DNA from 3 places in the Corynebacterium humireducens NBRC 106098 genome. Region 1 is predicted to be linked to each of the others. Evidence: riboswitches for the same ligand, from Rfam matches in the RefSeq annotation. Region 1 holds a riboswitch; each other region holds the start of a gene.

Region 1 (3,268 bases):
CGGCACGTGGTGCACTGCACCGTCGGGGGAGACGACCGCGTTGTCGGCCTCCGGGCCGGTCAGGTGCCCACCCTTGACGATCACCACCGTGCCCGTCTCCGCCGCCAGCCCCCGGGCCTGCTCGATGCCCTCGTCGAGGGTGGTGGCCATCTCCGCGTCGCAGAGCACGGCCAGCTCACGCAGGTTCGGGGTGATCACGTCGACGCGGCGCACCAGGTCACGCACGGCGGCCTCGGCGTCCTCGTTGAGCAGGCGGTCGCCGGAGCTGGCCACCATCACCGGGTCGAGGATGACGTGGGGGACCGGGTGGGCCTCCAGCGCGGCGGAGACGACCGCGACTGTCTCGGCGTCGCCCAGCATGCCGATCTTCACGGCGTCGACGGTGACGTCGTCGAAGACGGCGGCCAGCTGCTCCCGCAGGAAGTCGTGCGGCGGGGTGTGCACGGAACGCACGCCGTGGGTGTTCTGGGCGACGAGGGCGGTGACCGCGGCCATGCCGAAGCCCCCGGCCGCGGCGATGGACTTCAGGTCGGCCTGGACGCCGGCGCCGCCGGTCGGGTCGGTGCCGGCGATGGAGAGAATACGGGGGGTCATGGGTGATCCTTCCAGGAGACGAGGTCCGCGATCTCCGCGGAGGTGAGGTGGTGGACGGCGTCGAGCCAGGCGGCCGCGAAGCCGCCCGGCCCGGTGGCGGAACGCGCCGCGACCTGCGCGGCGGCCCCCAGGTGCGCGTGTGCGGCGAGCACGGCGTCATGCTTCCCGACGCCCAGTCCCAGGTACGCCGCGCACACCGCGCCCAGGGCGCAGTCGGTGCCGCTGACGCGCGTGAGCAGCGGGTCACCGGAGGTCAGCCAGGTCTCGCGGCCGGGGGAGACGATGAGGTCGACGGGGCCGGACACCGCGACGACCGCCCCGGTGCTCTCCGCGAGGGCCCGCGCGGCCGGCAGGGCGTCTGTGACACGGTGCGCCGTGTCGACGCCCCGGCCCCCGGCCCCGCCGCCACCGAGGGCGGCGATCTCGGAGGCGTTGCCCCGGATTGCGGCGGGGGCGGCGAGGGTGGCGTCGGCAAGCAGGGAGCGCACGAACCTCGTGCGGTGACCGAGGACGCCGGCGCCGACGGGATCGAGGACCCAGGGGGTGTCCATGTCGGTGGCGCCGCGGACGGCGGCGCGCATCGCCTCGTAGCGGGCGGCGGTCGGGGTGCCCATGTTGACCAGCACCCCGGCGGCCAGACGGGCGAAATCCCCCGCCTCCTCCGGGGTGTCGATCATCGCGGGGGAGGCCCCGGCGGCGAGGAGGACGTTGGCGCTCAGGGCGGCGGCGACCGTGTTGGTCAGGCACTGCACCAGAGGCGCATCTGTACGCAACATGTCGCGGGCGTGCAGAACAGTGATGACAATCCCTTCGCTAGTCCGAACTAGAGCAGGTTCCGTGGGTGTGATCTCAGCGCGGCGACCGCGCACCCCATGTCGATGTGACAGAGATTACCATAGGGCGCATGAGCAGAGTCAGAGACACCACCGTGATCGGCGCCGGCATGGTCGGCCTCGCCACCGCCTGGCACCTGCAGGAACGCGGCCACAAGGTCACCGTCCTCGACCGGGAGGGCGTCGCCGCCGGCGCCTCCTGGGGCAACGCCGGCTGGCTGGCCCCCGCGAAGACCATCCCGCTGTCCGACCCCAGCCTGTGGCGCTACGGCCCCACCGCGCTTCTCGACGCCGACGCCGCCCTCTCCATGCCCCTCCGCGTCGACCCCGGCCTGTGGGCCTTCCTCGCCCGCTTCATGGCGCAGGCCACCGCCCGGGCCTGGGACGCGACGATGGCCGCACTGACCCCCATCGACCTGGTCGCCCTCGCCGCCTTCGACGAACTGGAGCTCGGCGGCGTCGACGCCTGGACACGGGAGGGCCCCTTCGTCATCGCCTTCGAGAAGGAGTCCCAGGCCGCCGGTTTCCTCCGCGAGCTCGACGGCGTGGTGCGCCACGGCCAGGAGGCCCCGCTCACCCCGCTGGACGCCGCGACCTCCCTGGCGCCCATGCTCTCCGACGCGGTCACCTGCGCCTACCGCCTCGATGGCCAACGCTTCATCGAACCCGGACCCTACGTCGAGGCACTCGGCCGGGCCGTCGTGGACCGGGGCGGACACCTGCGTACCGACGCCCACGTGGTCAGCGTCGTCGGCGGCACCGACCCGGCCGTCGTCCTCGACACCGGCGAGCGCCTCAGCACCGGCACCGTGGTCATCGCCACCGGCGCATGGCTGCCCCGCCTGGCCCAGGCCCACGGCGTGCGCACCCTCGTGCAGGCCGGACGCGGCTACTCCTTCACCGTGGACACCGAGCAGCCCGCCGAGCACCCCGTCTACCTGCCGCACCACCGCATCGCCTGCACGCCCTACCGGGGACGCTTCCGCATCGCCGGGACGATGGAGTTCCGCCGCCCCGACGAACCGCTCCACCCGCGGCGCATCGAGGCGATCGTCAACCAGGCCCGGCGCGTCATGACGGGCGTCGACCTGGACAACCGGCACGACGAGTGGGTGGGCTCCCGCCCCGTCACCCCGGACGGGCGACCCCTCGTCGGACGCACGGCCTCCGAGAACGTCTACGTCGCTGGCGGCCACGGCATGTGGGGCATCGTCCTCGGCCCCGCGACCGGCCGGTACCTGGCGCAGCTCATCGACACCGGCGAGACCCACCCGACGATCCGCCCCTTCGACCCGCTGCGCTAGGGATTGTCAACCGGTCGTGTGACCGGAACACCGGAATCTGTGGACAGGCCGGGTCTGTCCACAGGCCTGGGAAGGTGCTTCTCGACGAGTGCCTGTCGCCCGTCTACCGTGCGGGGCATGAACACCCTCGAGATGCTGCGGGCCCTGCGGGCCATGACCGTGCTGGGCGACATCGCCTCCGGCGCGGTCACCGTCGCTGACCTCGAGGCACTCGGCATCCGCGACGCCGCCGCGTGGGCGCGGCACGCCGCCACCTACCACGGGCCCACCCGGCAACGCGCCCGGCAGGCCGCCGCCCGCGCCGCCGGTGCCGGACTGTCCCCGGACGCGCTCATGGTCGTCGAGAAGCATGTCCGGAAGCTCCTGGCCGGCGCCGCCGTCACCGAATGGGAGCTGCGCGTCGAGCTGTGCGCCCTGCGCGGCACGGTGGAGGAGATCGACCGGGCTGCCGCCACCCGCGTGCGCGAGTACAACCGCGGGGTGGAGGACGCCGAGAGGAAGGCCTACGGCCGACGGGCCCTCAAGGGCGGCAAGAAC
Region 2 (3,268 bases), 370 kb from region 1:
TGGAAGACGTAGCCCACCCGCTGTGCAAGCTGCCGCGAACTCCAGGCGTGGGGGCTCTTCCGCAGGCCCTGCCGCAGCTCCTCCGCGTAGGTGAGCTCGCCGCCGACGGGGTCGAGAAGCCCGGCCAGCGTCAGCGCGAGCGTCGACTTCCCGGCGCCGTTGGGCCCGGTGATGACCGTCGACGCGCCCTGCGGCAGGTCGAGGGTGCGCGGCGGCCCCCAGATGGTCTGCAGGTCACGGGCGCTGACCAGCGGCGGCGTCCCGGGGGCCACGCCGCGGGCGGCCGGCAGGACCGGCGGGGCGGGCAGGCCGGCGGCGGTGCTCTCGTGGAGGCCGTCCTCGTCGAGGTGGAGGAAACGGTCCATGAGCGGGACCCACAGCTGCGGGCGGTGCTCGACGACGAACAGCGTGGCGTCGGTCTCCGCGGCGACGGCGGTCACCGCCTCGACGACCTCGCGCTGCCCGACGGGGTCGAGGTTGGCGGTGGGCTCGTCGAGGAGGATGAGATCCGCCCCCATGGCGATGACGCCCGCCAGGGCGAGACGCTGCTTCTGCCCGCCGGACAGGTGCCGGGTCGGGTGGTCCAGCGGCAGGTCGAGGCCGACGAGGTCGAGGGCGCGGCGCACGCGCGGCCAGATCTCCTCGCGCGGGATGCGCAGGTTCTCGCAGCCGAAGGCGACGTCGTCGCCGACGCGGGAGGCGATGACCTGGGAGTCGGGGTCCTGCAGGACCATGCCGACCGTCCCGTCGATGGTGAGGGTGCCGGTCTGGTCGCCGTCCTCCTCGTCACCGAGCAGGCCGGCCAGCGCGGCCAGGAGAGTGGACTTGCCTGCGCCGGAACGGCCGGTCAGCAGCACCTTCTCCCCGCGTTCCAGGCGCAGGGAGATGTTCTCCAGCGCCGGGTCCACCCGGGAGGCGTGCCGCCAGCCGAGACCGCGGGCCTCGACGAGTGCAGTCATCTACACGCGCTTCCGTCCGGCCGCGAAACGGTCCAGCGCGCCGGTCCCGGCCAGGGCCTTGACCAACCAGTGGCCGAGGAGCCCCGCGAGGATCACCCCGGAGATCACGCCGCAGGTGAGGTAGATCGAGTTGAAGGCCAGCGACTTCGCGATGTTCGCGCTCGTGAACAGCGAGACCAGGAAGTTGCCCACCGAGGCTCCCGCGCCGGCGAGCATGGCGACGGGGAGGGTGAAACGCCGGTACGCGAAGGCCGCGAAGACGAGCTCCGCGCCGATGCCCTGGGCGATGCCGTGGTAGAGGGTCTCGATGCCCCACTGGTTGCCCAGCAGCGCGGAGACGGCGGCGGCGAGGACCTCGACGAAGATCGCGGCACCCGGCTTCCGGATCACCAGCCCGCCGATGACGCCGCCGAGCAGCCAGATGCCCAGGGCCAGGCCGCCGAAGCCGGGGGTGAGCGCATCCATGGCGGTGGTCCAGGCGAAGCCGATGGAGTTCCACACCCAGAAGATGAGGCCGGTCGCCACGCCGAGGACGGAGGCGATGATGATGTCGATGACGCGCCACGAGGAGCGGGCGCGCGTTCTTGCAGCAGTGGTGGTCACTGGGATCTCCCTAGCGCCGGTATTAACCGGATCAGGTTCGACGGTCCGCCGTTGCGGCATCTCAGCCCGGACTCGCACCGGGCACCCGTGGACGAAAGTGGTCGGGCGTCAGTCTAGCCCAGCGACCCAGCGGGTACCGTCCTGACCTCCGGGACGCTTCCACGCGACCTCCACGTCGGCGTCGCCGGCGAGCTCGACGACGCCGCGCCCGATGAGCCTCTCCAGCTGCTCGAGCTCCGCGGCGGCGCACTCCAGGTGCAGCAGGAGGACCCCGTCGCCGGCGATCATGTCCACCTCGGCGTCGTGCCCCCACGTGAACACGAGGTGCCCGCGGCCTTCCTCGGCATCCCACTCCGTGTGCGCCGTGTCGGCGAAAGTGGAGACCAGGGACCGAGCGTAACGCCCCGGGCGATCACACCTGACCCGGGCAGTGGAGGAAGCCGTCATGTCCGTCACGTTACCCCAGCACCCCCAGCAGAAGGTCATGGAGCCGCACGTCGACGCCCTGCCGGGCCGCCATCCGGCAGATCGCACCGACCTGGGAGTCCAGCTCGTGGGGACGCCCGGCGAGCAGGTCCCGGTGCATCGAACTGGTCGCCGTGGCGGGCATGCGGTCGGCGAACTCCAGGGTGCGTTCGACCACGTCGTCGCTGAGCGGCACCCCGTTCGCGCGGGCCGTGGACTCGACCTCCCGCATGAGCGCCTCCAGCGTCGGCCGCAGCCGGGTGCGCAGCTCCCCGAGCGGGGCCTGCGCCAGCGCCCCGAGCGCCCCGGTGGTGGTCACGTACATGGCCTTCTCCCACACGTCGACGATGATGTCGTCACGTGCGGTGGCGTCGACGCCCGCGGAGTTCAGCGCCGCCACCAGCTTTCCGACGACTCTCTCCTCCCCTCCCACGTCATACGACACAGGGCCCCCGTGGAACTCCACCCGCCCCGGGCCGGTGTGGTGGTAGTAGCCGCGCACGACACCCGGCAGAGTGCGCTCCCACCCCACGACCGCGGCGACGCGGGAGGGCACCTCGACGGAGTTCTGCGTGACGGCGACGTGGGCGCCGGCGGGGAGGGCGTCGAGAAGCGCGGGGAGGTCGGTCGCGGCGGTGACCTTCACCGCCAGCAGGACGACGTCGACGGGGCCGGCCTCGGCGAGACTGCCGACGGCGTCCACCGGGATCGGCGGGTCGTCGTTGAGACGCAGCCCCTCGGTGCGCAGCACGTCGAGGGTCTCGCCGCGCGCGATGAACACCACGTCATGCCCCGCCCGCACCAGGGACCCGCCGAACCATCCACCGACCGCACCGACACCCACCACTGCTGTTCTCATGCGACCATTCTAAGGAACGCTCTAGAATGTTCTTATTTCCTCCCTGAAAGGTGCGCACCATGGCCGGTGGACTTCTAGCACTGCTTGACGACGTCGCCCTCATCGCCCGCGCCGCCGCCGCCAGCGTCGATGACGTGGCGGCGGCCGCCGGCAAGACCTCGGTGAAGGCCGCCGGCGTGGTCGTCGACGACGCCGCCGTGACCCCCCGTTACGTCACCGGCATCCAGCCGGCCCGTGAGCTGCCGATGATCTGGCGGATCACCAAGGGCTCACTGGTCAACAAGCTGGTCATCATCCTCCCCGTCGCCCTGCTCCTGTCCTGGCTGGCCCCGTGGGCGCTGACCCCGATCCTCATGCTCGGCGGCACGTACCTGTGCTTCGA
Region 3 (3,268 bases), 350 kb from region 1:
TGCCCAGCGCCGCAGGACGCGGGAGGAGGGCGGGGCAGGCGCCTCGTCACGGTGTCCATCGCGCCACCACAGCTCCCACTGGTCGTCCCCGTCGAAGGGGGCGTCGAACCAGGGGGCCACCAGGTGCTCCTCCACGCGGGTCAGCGCCGCGCGGATCTCCGGGGTCGCCAGCAGATGGTCCCACCCGGAGGGCGGCTGCCAGTAGGCGGCGTTGTCCACGGCGTCGGCCACACAGTTCCGGAGCATGTCGACGGTCGGCTCCACCAGGGGTGTGCCATCCAGGAGTGCCGCCACCTCCCCCGGCGTCACGTCCGGCCAGTCAGGCGACGGCGTCGAGGAGCCTCCGTCGATGGTGTAGTAGGAGACGTTCGACGTCTCGAAGGGGCGTGTGGCGTGGAAGAGCGCCGAGTGCAGGGGGTGGTCGACTGTGTCGGTTGCCGCCAGGGCGAGCTCCATGAGGACGTCGCGGCCACGGGGCGCGTCAACCAGCTTCATGAGCCCACCGTACCCCCTGAACGGCGCAAATCCCGGGCCCCGTCTTGCGACGGGACTACCGGGATTCACTTCTTCACCCTGACCTTTATCTCTAACTGCCCGGTGAAGCTTGTCCGATCAATGTAACCCAGGACACATTAAAGTGTCAATAGGCGCCAAAAAGAAAAGCCCCACACCGTGCAGGTGTGGGGCGATTCCGGTGGAGCTTAGCGCTTCTCCTTGATGCGGGCTGCCTTGCCGCGCAGCTCGCGCAGGTAGTACAGCTTCGCACGACGGACGTCACCGCGGCGGACGACCTCGATGGAGGCGATGTTCGGGGAGTGGACCGGGAAGGTACGCTCCACGCCGATACCGAAGGAGACCTTGCGGATGGTGAAGGTCTCGCGGATGCCGGAGCCCTGGCGGCGGATGACGACACCCTTGAACAGCTGGGTACGCTCGGTGGAGCCCTCAATGACCTTGACGTGGACGTCGAGGGTGTCACCCGGGCGGAAGGCCGGGATGTCCTCGCGCAGCTGCGCGGAATCAACCTTGTCGAGAATGTTCATGCGACATGTTCCTTTTCAGTTCTGGACAGAGGACCCTGGCGGCTCTTCCCTGTGTCGGGATGCTCGACCGGTTCGTGCCCGTTACATACAACCCGCACAGTCTCCCATACCCGCCCCTCCCCCGCAAAATCTCCGGGCCCGGGAGGTGGTAGGCTTCCTCCCGACCCCACGGGCGCCCGAGGCATCGGGCTGAGATCGCGCTAGTGACGCCGCGCGAGCACCGTATGAACCTGTCTGGTTAGCACCAGCGTAGGAAGAGAGGCGATGGCATGCAGCCGACCCATGACTCCGGAACGGAAATCCACCCCAAGCACCGATTCTCCCCGATCGAGAAGAACGGTCTGAGTGTCCCTGAGACGGAGATCCTCCTGGACGACTCCCCCGACGGCCCGAACGAGCCGTTCCGCATCTACCGCACGCGCGGCCCGGAGTGCGACGTCACCGTCGGCCTGCCGGCGTTGCGGGCGGGGTGGATCGAGGAGCGGGGCGACGTCGAGAAGTATGAGGGACGTCCCCGCAACCTGGCCGATGACGGCCGGACGGCGACCCGGCGCGGCGCGGCGTCGGCGGAGTGGAAGGGCGAGAAGCGCCCGACCCTGCGCGCGCAGAAGGGGAAGAGGGTGACGCAGATGCACTACGCGCGGCAGGGCATCATCACGAAGGAGATGGAGTTCGTCGCGCTGCGTGAGCACTGCGACCCCGAGTTCGTGCGCTCGGAGATCGCCCGCGGCCGCGCGATCCTGCCGAACAACATCAACCACCCGGAGTCCGAGCCGATGATCATCGGGCGGAAGTTCCTGACGAAGATCAACGCGAACATCGGCAACTCGGCCGTCACCTCGTCGATCCAGGAGGAGGTGGAGAAGCTGCGCTGGGCGACCCGTTGGGGTGCGGACACGGTCATGGACCTGTCCACCGGCAACGACATCCACACCACCCGCGAGTGGATCATGCGCAACTCCCCCGTCCCGATCGGCACCGTCCCGATCTACCAGGCGCTGGAGAAGGTGGACGGCGTCGCCGAGGACCTGACCTGGGAGATCTTCCGCGACACCGTCATCGAGCAGTGCGAGCAGGGCGTCGACTACATGACCGTCCACGCCGGTGTCCGCCTGCCCTTCATCCCGCTGACCACGGAGCGGGTGACGGGCATCGTGTCCCGCGGCGGCTCGATCATGGCGGGCTGGTGCCTGGCGCACCACAGGGAGTCCTTCCTGTACGAGAACTTCGACGAGCTCTGCGAGATCTTCGCGCAGTACGACGTCGCCTTCTCCCTCGGCGACGGCCTGCGTCCGGGCAGCCTCGCCGACGCCAACGACGACGCCCAGTTCGCCGAGCTGAAGACCATCGGCGAGCTCACCCGCCGGGCGTGGGAGTACGACGTCCAGGTCATGGTCGAGGGCCCGGGCCACGTGCCGCTCAACATGATCCAGGTGAACAACGAGCTGGAGCAGGAGTGGGCCTCCGATGCCCCCTTCTACACCCTCGGCCCCCTGGTCACGGACATCGCGCCGGGCTACGACCACATCACCTCCGCCATCGGCGCGGCACACATCGCCATGGGCGGCACCGCGATGCTCTGCTACGTCACCCCGAAGGAGCACCTCGGTCTACCGAACCGCGACGACGTCAAGACCGGCGTGATCACCTACAAGCTGGCGGCCCACGCCGCGGACGTCGCGAAGGGGCACCCCGGTGCGCGGGACTGGGACGACGCGATGAGCAAGGCGCGTTTCGAGTTCCGCTGGCACGACCAGTTCGCCCTCTCCCTCGACCCGGAGACCGCGCAGGCCTACCATGACGAGACCCTGCCCGCGGAGCCGGCGAAGACGGCGCACTTCTGCTCGATGTGCGGCCCGAAGTTCTGCTCCATGCGCATCAGCCAGGACATCCGCGACACGTTCGGCGCGAAGCTGGGCATCCCGCAGGTCGGCGAGCCGGAGGCGGTCGAGGGGATGCGTACCATGTCAGAGGAGTTCCGCAAGCGCGGTTCCAACGTCTATCTCGAATCGGTGAACAATGCGACCCACCCTTGACCTGCGCTGCTACCTCGTGACGGGCTCCGGTACGCCGGAGCACATCATCGGGGTGGCCCGTAGGGCCGTCGACGGCGGCTGCGGCATCGTCCAGGTGCGCAGCAAGCCGATCGACGCGCTGGACCTGTACGAACTCACGGCGACCGTCGCCCGCGAGGTCGGCGACCGTGCCACGGTGCTTGTCGACGA

The links. A riboswitch is a leader RNA that binds a small molecule or an ion and turns the genes downstream of it on or off. The one in region 1 is predicted to bind thiamine pyrophosphate.
Region 2: another riboswitch for thiamine pyrophosphate. It lies ahead of B842_RS04910 (ECF transporter S component); the one in region 1 lies ahead of thiM (hydroxyethylthiazole kinase).
Region 3: another riboswitch for thiamine pyrophosphate. It lies ahead of thiC (phosphomethylpyrimidine synthase ThiC); the one in region 1 lies ahead of thiM (hydroxyethylthiazole kinase).

Annotation. Positions count from the first base shown of each region.
Region 1 is NZ_CP005286.1:1,333,374-1,336,641, forward strand. It holds partial or broken gene B842_RS06655 (bifunctional hydroxymethylpyrimidine kinase/phosphomethylpyrimidine kinase) at 1-588, opposite strand, end outside; gene thiM (hydroxyethylthiazole kinase) at 591-1,400, opposite strand; TPP riboswitch at 1,382-1,477, opposite strand; gene B842_RS06665 (NAD(P)/FAD-dependent oxidoreductase) at 1,499-2,731, shown strand; gene B842_RS06670 (HNH endonuclease signature motif containing protein) at 2,849-3,268, shown strand, end outside.
Region 2 is NZ_CP005286.1:960,861-964,128, reverse strand. It holds gene B842_RS04915 (ABC transporter ATP-binding protein) at 1-959, opposite strand, end outside; gene B842_RS04910 (ECF transporter S component) at 960-1,562, opposite strand; TPP riboswitch at 1,553-1,661, opposite strand; gene B842_RS04905 (DUF2218 domain-containing protein) at 1,671-2,009, opposite strand; gene B842_RS04900 (2-dehydropantoate 2-reductase) at 2,020-2,886, opposite strand; gene B842_RS04895 (DUF808 domain-containing protein) at 2,946-3,268, shown strand, end outside.
Region 3 is NZ_CP005286.1:1,686,490-1,689,757, forward strand. It holds gene B842_RS08390 (hypothetical protein) at 1-495, opposite strand, end outside; gene rplS (50S ribosomal protein L19) at 702-1,043, opposite strand; TPP riboswitch at 1,202-1,317, shown strand; gene thiC (phosphomethylpyrimidine synthase ThiC) at 1,313-3,079, shown strand; gene B842_RS08405 (thiamine phosphate synthase) at 3,063-3,268, shown strand, end outside.